Regions from separate parts of the Bradyrhizobium sp. KB893862 SZCCT0404 genome, predicted to be linked through region 3. Evidence: predicted binding sites of a transcription regulator. Region 3 holds the regulator's gene; each other region holds the start of a gene.

Region 1 (3,273 bases), on a different contig from region 3:
TGAGCGTGACGTTCTCGAGCTTGATGCCGAGATCTTCCGAGATGGCCTGGCCGCCGGTCAGGATCGCTATGTCCTGCAGCATGGCCTTGCGGCGATCGCCGAAGCCCGGAGCCTTGACGGCAGCAACCTTGAGGCCGCCGCGCAGGCGGTTCACGACCAGGGTCGCGAGCGCTTCACCTTCGACGTCCTCGGCGACGATGACCAGCGGCTTGCCGGTCTGCACCACGGCCTCGAGCAGCGGCAGCAGCTCGTTCAGCGAGGAGAGCTTCTTCTCGTTGATGAGGATGTAGGCGTCGTCCATCTCAACGCGCATCTTGTCGGCGTTGGTGACGAAGTAGGGCGAGATGTAGCCGCGGTCGAACTGCATGCCCTCGACGACGTCGAGCTCGGTCTCGAGCGACTTGGCTTCCTCGACGGTGATGACACCCTCGTTGCCGACCTTCTTCATGGCGTCGGAGAGGAACTTGCCGATCTCCTGGTCGCCGTTGGCCGAGATGGTGCCGACCTGGGCGATCTCCTCGTTCGAGGTGACCTTCTTGGAGTTCTTCTGGAGGTCCGCAACGACGGCTTCGACCGCGAGGTCGATACCGCGCTTGAGGTCCATCGGGTTCATGCCGGCGGCAACCGACTTGGCGCCTTCCTTCACGATCGCCTGGGCGAGCACGGTGGCGGTGGTGGTGCCGTCGCCGGCCGCGTCAGCGGACTTGGAGGCGACTTCGCGCACCATCTGGGCGCCCATGTTCTCGAACTTGTCCTCGAGCTCGATCTCCTTGGCGACGGTGACGCCGTCCTTGGTGATGCGGGGAGCGCCGAACGACTTGTCGAGCACGACGTTGCGGCCCTTCGGACCGAGCGTGACCTTCACCGCGTTGGCGAGAACGTCGACGCCGCGCAGCATCTTGTCGCGCGCTTCAACCGAGAATTTGACTTCTTTGGCTGCCATCTGGAATTTTCCTTGAGATGTTTGACTGGAGGGAGAGAGGGGCTCTTAGGCCGCCTTCTTCTTGGAAGCGGGGACGTCGAGGACGCCCATGATGTCGCTTTCCTTCATGATCAAGAGATCGACGCCGTCGATCTTGACTTCAGTGCCGGACCACTTGCCGAACAGCACGCGGTCGCCGACCTTCAGGTCGATCGGGATCAGCTTGCCGGCCTCGTCGCGGCCACCCGGGCCAACGGCGACGACTTCGCCCTGGGAGGGCTTTTCCTTGGCAGAGTCGGGAATGATGATGCCGCCTGCGGTCTTCTCTTCTGCGTCGATGCGCTTGACCACGACGCGGTCGTGAAGCGGACGGAATTTCATGCAGTCCTCCTAAGCATTTGCACGAGATGGAGTTTTTCAAGTGTTAGCAATCGGCGCCCGCGAGTGCTAGCGCCGGCCGAGCTGAAATAGGACAGGAATTTTGCGGGGGCAAGGGCTTCTAGCAGAAAAATCAGCACCCGGAAGCGCCGACTGCCAGAATCTCTTTCCCATCGTTAACCAGCCCAAGGGGGCCTCGCAGGGCGCCCTTGGGGACCGTATTAGCACGGTGGCATGTCTGCTGCTAACGCATTGAATTTCAACAGCTTGTTAAACTTTTGGGCTTGAGATGGGTTGTCAGTTTGCGTCACATTTCTCTCATGTGAGCGCATCTCCACCGGGTGGCTCGTCGCAGCGTACCGGAAAGCCGCCCCTGAATGCGCTCCTGCAAAGGAGGTTGGCATGGGACTGCGGGTTGGGGGCGTTTCCGAGGACTTCCGGAAACAGATGCTGGGCTACGGGCTGACGACGGCGCAAATTCTTTATCGAATGCCGGATCATCCCTCGCTGCTCCAGACCTATGTCTGGCAGAACTACGACATGTTTCCGAAATTCCCCGCGCTAACCGACTTCCTGGCTTTCTGGCAGGAGAAGCTCGAGGGTCCGCTGTTCTCGGTCACCGTCGCCCATTCCAAGCTGATCAAGCCGGCCGAGCTGCGCGCCGTGGACGGCGTGTTCCGGCTGCATTGAGGGCGAGACAGGTCTCGCAGCGAGCACCGGTCTCGTAGGGTGGGCAAAGGCGCGCTAGCGCCGTGCCCACCATCTCTCTGTGATCGCATCTAACAGTGCTGGGCACGCTTCCGCCTTCGCTCTTCGAGCTACGGCGGACAAGTCGCTTTGCCCACCCTACGACAGCTGCATTGGAGCTGCGTCCGGCGCGCGGCCACGCGAAGCCTACACACACAATCAGGCGGCGCTGTCGCAGTATCGCTTCCACATCGCGCGATAGGCCTCGTCCACGGCTTGCGCGTAGGACACCGGGTTGCACGCGGCGGCAGCCCGGACCTGTGCCGGCAATTCGCCGCGCAGCCTGTCGAGGTCGCCGAGCTCGGCGGCGCGGCTCACCGCGATGTCGACATAGCCTTCTTCGCTGTCCGTCACCCAGTCCGGCAGTCCGATCGCGGTGAGGATCGAACCGGCGGCGCGGCTCGGCAGGCTGTTGCCGAGCTTCGCCACGACCGGCACGCCCATCTGCAACGCTTCCAGCGTGCTGACGCCGCCGTTCTGCGGGAACGGGTCGAGGGCGATGTCGACGCGGTTATATGCCGCCAGGTGATCGATACGCAGCGTTTTGCCGAGCAGTTCGACGCGTTCGGCCGGCACGCCGCAGCTTGCAAGCCGCGCCATCAGATTGTCGCGGACCAGCTGATCGTCCAGCGCGACATCCTTGATCAGCAGCCGTGAGCCCGGCACCCGCTCCAGGATCCTGGACCAGGCCGTTGCGGCCTGGTCCGAAATCTTGCTGACGCGGTTGAAGACGCCGAATGTGACGAAGCCGTTCGAGATCGCCGGCGTCGACACCTGTGCAAGCTCGATCGGCAGCGGCTCCAGCGTCACGAAGCAGGGCACGTCGACGACGGTTTCCGCGAACAGGTGCCGGACCTCCGCAGGAATCGCGACCGGGTCCGAGAACAGATAGTCGATCGTCGGCAGCCCGGTGCCGGTGCCGTGTCCCCAGCCATGGGCCTGGATCGGCGCCGGCTTGCGCGCGAACACGCCGAGGCGGTTTCCCTTGGTATGGCCGGACAGATCGATCAGGATATCGATCCCGTCGGCACGGATCTCCTCGGCGAGGCGATCGTCGCTCCATTGCGAGGCGTCGCGCCAGCGATCGGCGATCTTCTGGAATTCCTCGGTCGCCGGATCCAGCTTGGACGAGCACGAGTAGCACACGACCTCGAACTGATCCCGGTCATGATATTGCAGCACCGGCTTGAAGATGAACGCGGCCGAATGCGCGTTGAAGTCGGACG
Region 2 (3,273 bases), on a different contig from region 3:
CTCCTCGATCTGCGCCTTGATCTGGCCGACGCGGGCCTCGATGTCGGGCTTCTTGCCGGCGCCGTTGACGATCGTGGTGTTCTCCTTGTCGATCACCACCTTCTTGGCGCGGCCGAGCATCTTCACGGTGACGCTCTCGAGCTTGATGCCGAGCTCTTCGGAGATCAGCTGGCCGCCGGTGAGGATCGCGATGTCCTCGAGCATGGCCTTGCGGCGATCACCGAAGCCCGGCGCCTTGACGGCCGCGACCTTGAGGCCGCCGCGGAGGCGGTTGACGACCAGGGTGGCCAGCGCCTCGCCCTCGACGTCCTCGGCGATGATGACGAGCGGCTTGCCCGACTGCACCACGGCTTCGAGCACGGGAAGCATGGCCTGCAGGCCCGACAGCTTCTTCTCGTGCAGGAGGATGTAGGCGTCCTCGAGCTCGGCGGTCATCTTCTCGGCATTGGTGACGAAGTAGGGCGACAGATAGCCGCGGTCGAACTTCATGCCCTCGACGATGTCCACCTCGGTATCGAGCGACTTGTTCTCCTCGACGGTGATGACGCCCTCGTTGCCGACCTTCTGCATCGCCTGGGCGATCATCTTGCCGATGGCGGCATCGCCGTTGGCCGAGATGGTGCCGACCTGGGCGACCTCGGAGGAGGCGGCGACCGGCTTGGCGCGCTTCTCGATGTCCTTGATGACGGCCTGGACCGCGGTGTCGATGCCGCGCTTGAGGTCCATCGGGTTCATGCCGGCGGCAACCGCCTTGGCGCCTTCGCGCACGATGGCCTGGGCCAGCACGGTCGCGGTGGTGGTGCCGTCGCCGGCGAGGTCGTTGGTCTTGGAGGCGACCTCACGCACCATCTGGGCGCCCATGTTCTCGAACTTGTCCTCGAGCTCGATCTCCTTGGCGACGGTGACGCCGTCCTTGGTGATGCGGGGCGCGCCGAAGCTCTTCTCGATGACGACGTTGCGGCCCTTGGGGCCGAGCGTCACCTTGACGGCGTTGGCGAGAACGTCGACGCCGCGCAGCATGCGTTCGCGCGCGTCTCCGGAAAACTTGACGTCTTTGGCAGCCATTTCTGCAATCCCTCGTGTGTCGTGATGTGTCTTGTTGTGGGCTGTACGGCGCTCTCCGCGTCATTGCCGGGCTTGCCCCGGCAATCCATCATCCTGCGGAAGGATGGATGCCCGGGTCATCTAGCGTGAAGACGCGCTTCGCGCTTCTGCCCGGGCATGACGGCATGGCATTCAGCGGCCGTTCAGGCGGATGGCCTTAGGCCAGCACGCCCATGATGTCCGACTCCTTCATGATCAGGAGCTCTTCGTTGTCGATCTTGACCTCGGTGCCCGACCACTTGCCGAACAGCACGCGGTCGCCGACCTTGAGGTCGATCGGGATCAGCTTGCCGGTCTCGTCACGGCCGCCCGGGCCGACGGCGACGATCTCGCCCTGGGACGGCTTTTCCTTGGCGCTGTCCGGGATGATGATGCCGCCCTTGGTCTTTTCCTCGGCGTCGATACGTTTGACCACGACACGGTCATGCAGCGGACGAAATTTGGATTTAGCCATGACGTTTCCCTTTGGAGGCTCGCTTCGGAAGTAGTGGAAGTGGGTGGGGCGGCGCTTCCGTTCCCCCTCTTCGGATCGAACGGCGCGCTTAGCAATCGGGCTTTCCGAGTGCTAATAGTGCGCCCGGAAATATGGCTTGGCCGCGATCCTGTCAAGCAAAGGTGGTTAAGCGATTGGTGAGGCGGATATAGGATGGTGGCATTGGAAACTTTGTTCGGGGCCCGGCGTATCAAAGGACGTCATTGCTCCGGCAGCAGTTTTGCGCTTGGCTGCGGGAGGGATGCGGCCATGGTCTTGTTCGGGGGAATGCCATGATCAGTTCAGCTCACGCGCGCACGGTTGCCAATCTGGCGGCCGCCTCTTGCCTGGCGCTGCTGCTCGGCGCCTGCGGCGGCGGCATGAGCCTGCCGTCGTTCTCGTCCTCGTCCCCGCCGCCTGAGGCGGAGCCCGGCACCGGTCCGGAAATGCCGGCGACCATCCGCGCCGACGAGATCGTCGGCCGCTGGGGCCTCGCCTCGTTCCAGAACCCGGCCGACCGCGCCCGCACCGAGGCCGCGGCAAGGGCGCAGTGCAAGAACCCCTACGTGATCACCGCCGGCTCCTCCGGCGGCGTGATCATGCATCTGGCCGACCAGGCGACCCCGCAGGAGCTGCGGCTGAAGGGCTCGCCCAGCGGCAAGAACTATATCGGCCCGGCGGGTCCCACCCCCGGCGAGCAGGACCGCGAGATCGTCTCCTTCGACGGTCGCGTCCTGATCACCCGCTTCATCGACAAGGACGCCGCCACCCGCTACGGCAACATGGTCTACGTCCGCTGCGCGCCGAGGGCGTGATTTTTTCTCCGTCATTCCGGGGCGGTCCGCAGGACCGAACCCGGAATCTCGATGTGGTGGGCTCCCTTCCTTAAAGCTCTGGATTCCGGGTTCGGCTCTGTCGAGCCGCCCCGGAATGACGACCAAGGCCCCAAAAACAAAAACGCCGGCCCCAGGGGCCGGCGTTTAGCTTGTCCCTATCTCGCGCGCTCAGTCGAACAGCGCGTCGATGTCGTCCTGCGAGGCGTGGCCGACGTCGCCGGCGAGCTTGGGGCCGTTGAGGAGCTTTTCGTCGTCGCTGCGCTGGTCGACCGGCGCCGGCACATGGGCCTTGATCGCGTCGACGCCGCCCCAGATGTCCATCATCGCATTGATGTGCTGCTCGATGAACTTCATCGTGGTCATGACCTTGCTGATGCGCTGGCCGGTCAGGTCCTGGAAGTTGCAGGCTTCGAAGATCGAGATGACGCGTTCCTGGATGTCGTCGGCGAGCCGCTTCTGCTGGTCGACCGAATCGACCTTGGAGAGCGCCGATGCCGACTGGTCGATCGACTCGGCCGCTTCGAGGATCTGCTGGGTCGCCTGCTCGGTGCCGCCGACCACCGCGCCGAGCTCGCCGTTGACCTTGGCCATTTCGCCGCCGTCGAAGCTCTTGCCGTGCAGGGTCGCGATTTCGCGCTTGGTGCGATCGATGGCGTCGTGGATGAGGTCGAGCTCGACCTTCAGCTTCTCGCACTGCTCGATCTGCGCCCGATAGGTCTCGAGCATGGTGCGCGCTTCGGAAAGCTCATGGGCCGTGGAGGCGTCGATCGCCGCCATGGCCGCGCTGCCGGACAGCGGGGCAGCGGTGACGCCCTTCGCCATCTGTGCGCGGATCGCGCGCAGCTCCGCCATGATCTCGTT
Region 3 (3,273 bases):
TGGCACACGCCGGGCCACGTTTCGTTTGCCTCGACCCATTCCGGCAAGAAGCCGTTCGAGACCGTCGATCTCGCTTACGGCAAGCAGGTGCTGTGGCCGGACCATTGCGTGCAGGGCACCGACGGCGCTGCGCTGTCGAAGGACCTGTCGATCCCGCACGCCGAACTCATCATCCGCAAGGGTTTTCACAAGGACGTCGACAGCTACTCGGCCTTCCTCGAAGCCGACGGCAAGACCTCAACCGGACTCGCGGGATATCTGAAGGGCCGCAAGATCAAGCGCGTGTTCGTGGCGGGATTGGCGACGGATTTCTGCGTCGCCTGGACCGCGCTGGACGCACGCAAGGCGGGCTTCGAAGTCTATGTCGTGGAGGACGCCTGCCGCGGCATCGACACCCAGGGCTCGCTGGCAAAGGCCTGGGCCGACATGGCCAAGGCCGGCGTGAAGCGGATTCAGTCTGCGGATATCGCGGCGAGCGCGTAGGCGGGGCGCACGACCAGACCCTCGTGGTGAGGAGGCGCGTCAGCGCCGTCTCGAACCATGGAAGGCCCAGCTGCGAGAGCCGGGCCTTCATCCTTCGAGACGCGCGCGAGCGCGCTCCTCAGGATGAGGATCGGGCTCAGTTCACTTCGTTGCTGTTCGCCGCAGGCGCGGGCTTCGCGCCGCCCTTGGCGACACCGACCAGAGCGGGGCGCAGCACGCGCTCGCCGATGGTGTAGCCGGCCTGCATGACCTGCACGACGGTACCTGACGGCACCGACGCATCGGGCACCTCGTACATCGCCTGATGGAAGTTCGGATCGAACTTCTGGCCCTGCGGATCGAGCTTCTTCACGCCGTGCTTTTCAAGTGCGCTGAGCAGCGAGCGCTCGGTGAGCTCGACGCCCTCGATCAGCGCGGTCAGGCCGGGATCGGCCGCCGCTCGCGCTTCGGCCGGAACGGCATCGAGCGCGCGCTGGAGATTGTCGGCGATGTCGAGCACGTCGCGGGCAAAGCCGGTGATACCGTAGAGCTTGGAGTCGGCGACTTCCTTGGCGGTGCGCTTGCGCAGGTTCTCCATCTCGGCCAGCGTCCGCAGCATGCGGTCGCGGGCCTCGGCGGCTTCCTTCTGCAACAGCTCGACCGAACCCGGTTCGGGATCGTCGGGCATGATGTAGGGTTTCGACACCACGGGCTCGCCGCTCGGCGCGGTCGTGTCTTCGGGTTGCCGGTCTCGATCGGTCATCGGCTCAAATCTCGAACTCGTTTCCAGGGATTGTTGGCCCGGATATCGTGCCTAAAGCTCCGAAAATCAAGCGCCCGTGATCGGCGCAAATGCCGGTCAGCCCCCCAGCAGGCGGCTGACGATCCGGGCGGCATAGTCCACGGTCGGGATCACGCGGGCATAATTCAGCCGCGTCGGCCCGATCACACCGAGAACGCCGACAATGTGGCCGGCGGCATCCCGATACGGCGAGATGATCGTGGAGGAGCCCGACAGGGAAAACAGTTTGTTCTCCGAACCGATAAAGATGCGCACGCCCTCCGCGGTCTCGGCGCGGCCGAGCAGGTCGATCACGCCGCGCTTGGTCTCGAGATCGTCGAACAGCAGGCGGACCCGCTCCAGATCCTCCAGCGCGTGCAGGTCTTCCAGCAGATTGGCATGGCCGCGGACGATGAGCTGGCGGTCCTCGCTCTCGCCGCCGGACCAGCTGGCGATGCCGGCCGAGATCACCTTCTGGGTCAGCTGGTCGAGCTCGGCACGGGCCTCCCCGAGCGCGGTTTCGAGCTCGAGCCGCGCCTCCGCCAGCGTGCGGCCGCGGATGCGCGCATTGAGGAAATTGCCGGCCTCGGTCAGCGCCGACGAGGGAACCCCCGGCGGCAGCGTCAGCACGCGGTTTTCAACCTGGCTATCCTCGCCGACCAGGATCACCAGCGCCTTTTCCGGTTCCAGCCGGACGAACTCGATGTGCTTCAGCCGCGCATTGGATTTCGGCGTCAGCACCACGGCCGCGGCCCGGGTCAGGCCCGACAGCCGCGTCAGGGCCTGGTCCAGCGCGGCCTCGACCGACTGGGCCTGGCCGACGGAGGTGAGCTGGCTCTGGATCGCCTGCCGCTCGGCGTCATTGAGGTCGCCGACCTGCATCAGGGCGTCGACGAAGAAGCGCAGGCCGAGTTCCGTCGGCAGCCGGCCGGCGGAGGTGTGCGGGGCGTAGATCAGGCCGAGCTGTTCCAGATCGGCCATGACATTGCGGACCGAGGCCGGCGACAGCGGCATGGCGATCAGGCGGGAAATGTTGCGCGAGCCCACGGGCTCGCCGGTCGCGAGATAGCTTTCGACAATTTGACGAAAGATGTCGCGGGAACGCTCGTTGAGCTGGGCGAGGCCTGCGCGCGGCGCGATCAGATGGATCGGATCGTGATGGGCCACAGACGGTAACTCCTCTCAGATGCTCATAATTTGTCCATCCAGGACGGTTCTGACAAGCGTGGCGTTTGCGGGGTGGAAAACCGGGGGCGAAAAAGCCTTGCTGCCCACCCTCACCCCACCTACAAGCACCGCGAACAGCCCAATTCCGAGATTTCTGGAGGATTTCCCATGCGGCCAAGCCGCCGTGCGCCCGACGAATTGCGCCCCGTGACGCTCGAGCGCGGCGTGGTCAAATATGCGGAAGGCTCCTGCCTCGTGAAATTCGGCGACACCCATGTGCTGGTCACCGCCACGCTGGAAGACCGCCTGCCGCCGTGGCTGAAGGGCCAGGGCCGCGGCTGGGTCACCGCCGAATACGGCATGCTGCCGCGCGCGACCTCCGAACGCACCCGCCGCGAAGCCTCCGCCGGCAAGCAGAGCGGCCGCACCGTCGAGATCCAGCGCCTGATCGGCCGCTCGCTCCGCACCATCGTCGACCTCGAAGCGCTCGGCGAGCGCCAGATCACGGTCGATTGCGACGTGCTCCAGGCCGATGGCGGCACCCGCACGGCCTCGATCACCGGCGCCTGGGTCGCGCTCGCCGATTGCATCAACTGGATGAAGGCGCGCAACATGATCAAGGCCAACGTGATGCGCGACAACGTCGCCGCGATCTCCTGCGGCATCTACAACGGCACGCCGGTGCTCGACCTCGACTATGCCGAGGATTCGGAAGCCGAGACCGATGCCAATTTCGTCATGACCGGCGATGGCCGCATCATCGAGGTGCAGGGCACCGCGGAACGCGAACCGTTCACGCAGGACGAGTTCCTGAAGCTCATCGGCCTGGCCCAGAAGGGCATCGCGCGCCTGGTGGACTTGCA

What was found. The regulator HrcA, encoded in region 3, represses chaperone genes, less so after heat shock. The targets are predictions, from matches to a motif close to GTTAGCACTCNCNNNNNGNGAGTGCTAAC.
Region 1: JQ617_RS01145 (co-chaperone GroES) is a predicted target of HrcA. The motif match lies at 1,346-1,374, and genes of this name have one in related genera.
Region 2: JQ617_RS30340 (co-chaperone GroES) is a predicted target of HrcA. The motif match lies at 1,646-1,674, and genes of this name have one in related genera.

What each region holds. Positions count from the first base shown of each region.
Region 1 covers NZ_JAFCLT010000001.1:216,621-219,893, forward strand. The annotation lists gene groL (chaperonin GroEL) at 1-943, opposite strand, end outside; gene JQ617_RS01145 (co-chaperone GroES) at 989-1,303, opposite strand; gene JQ617_RS01150 (usg protein) at 1,703-1,990, shown strand; gene JQ617_RS01155 (O-linked N-acetylglucosamine transferase, SPINDLY family protein) at 2,207-3,273, opposite strand, start outside.
Region 2 covers NZ_JAFCLT010000009.1:114,040-117,312, reverse strand. The annotation lists gene groL (chaperonin GroEL) at 1-1,065, opposite strand, end outside; gene JQ617_RS30340 (co-chaperone GroES) at 1,262-1,558, opposite strand; gene JQ617_RS30335 (hypothetical protein) at 1,870-2,391, shown strand; gene JQ617_RS30330 (protein phosphatase CheZ) at 2,581-3,273, opposite strand, start outside.
Region 3 covers NZ_JAFCLT010000005.1:307,231-310,503, reverse strand. The annotation lists gene pncA (bifunctional nicotinamidase/pyrazinamidase) at 1-483, shown strand, start outside; gene grpE (nucleotide exchange factor GrpE) at 620-1,225, opposite strand; gene hrcA (heat-inducible transcriptional repressor HrcA) at 1,322-2,410, opposite strand; gene rph (ribonuclease PH) at 2,579-3,273, shown strand, end outside.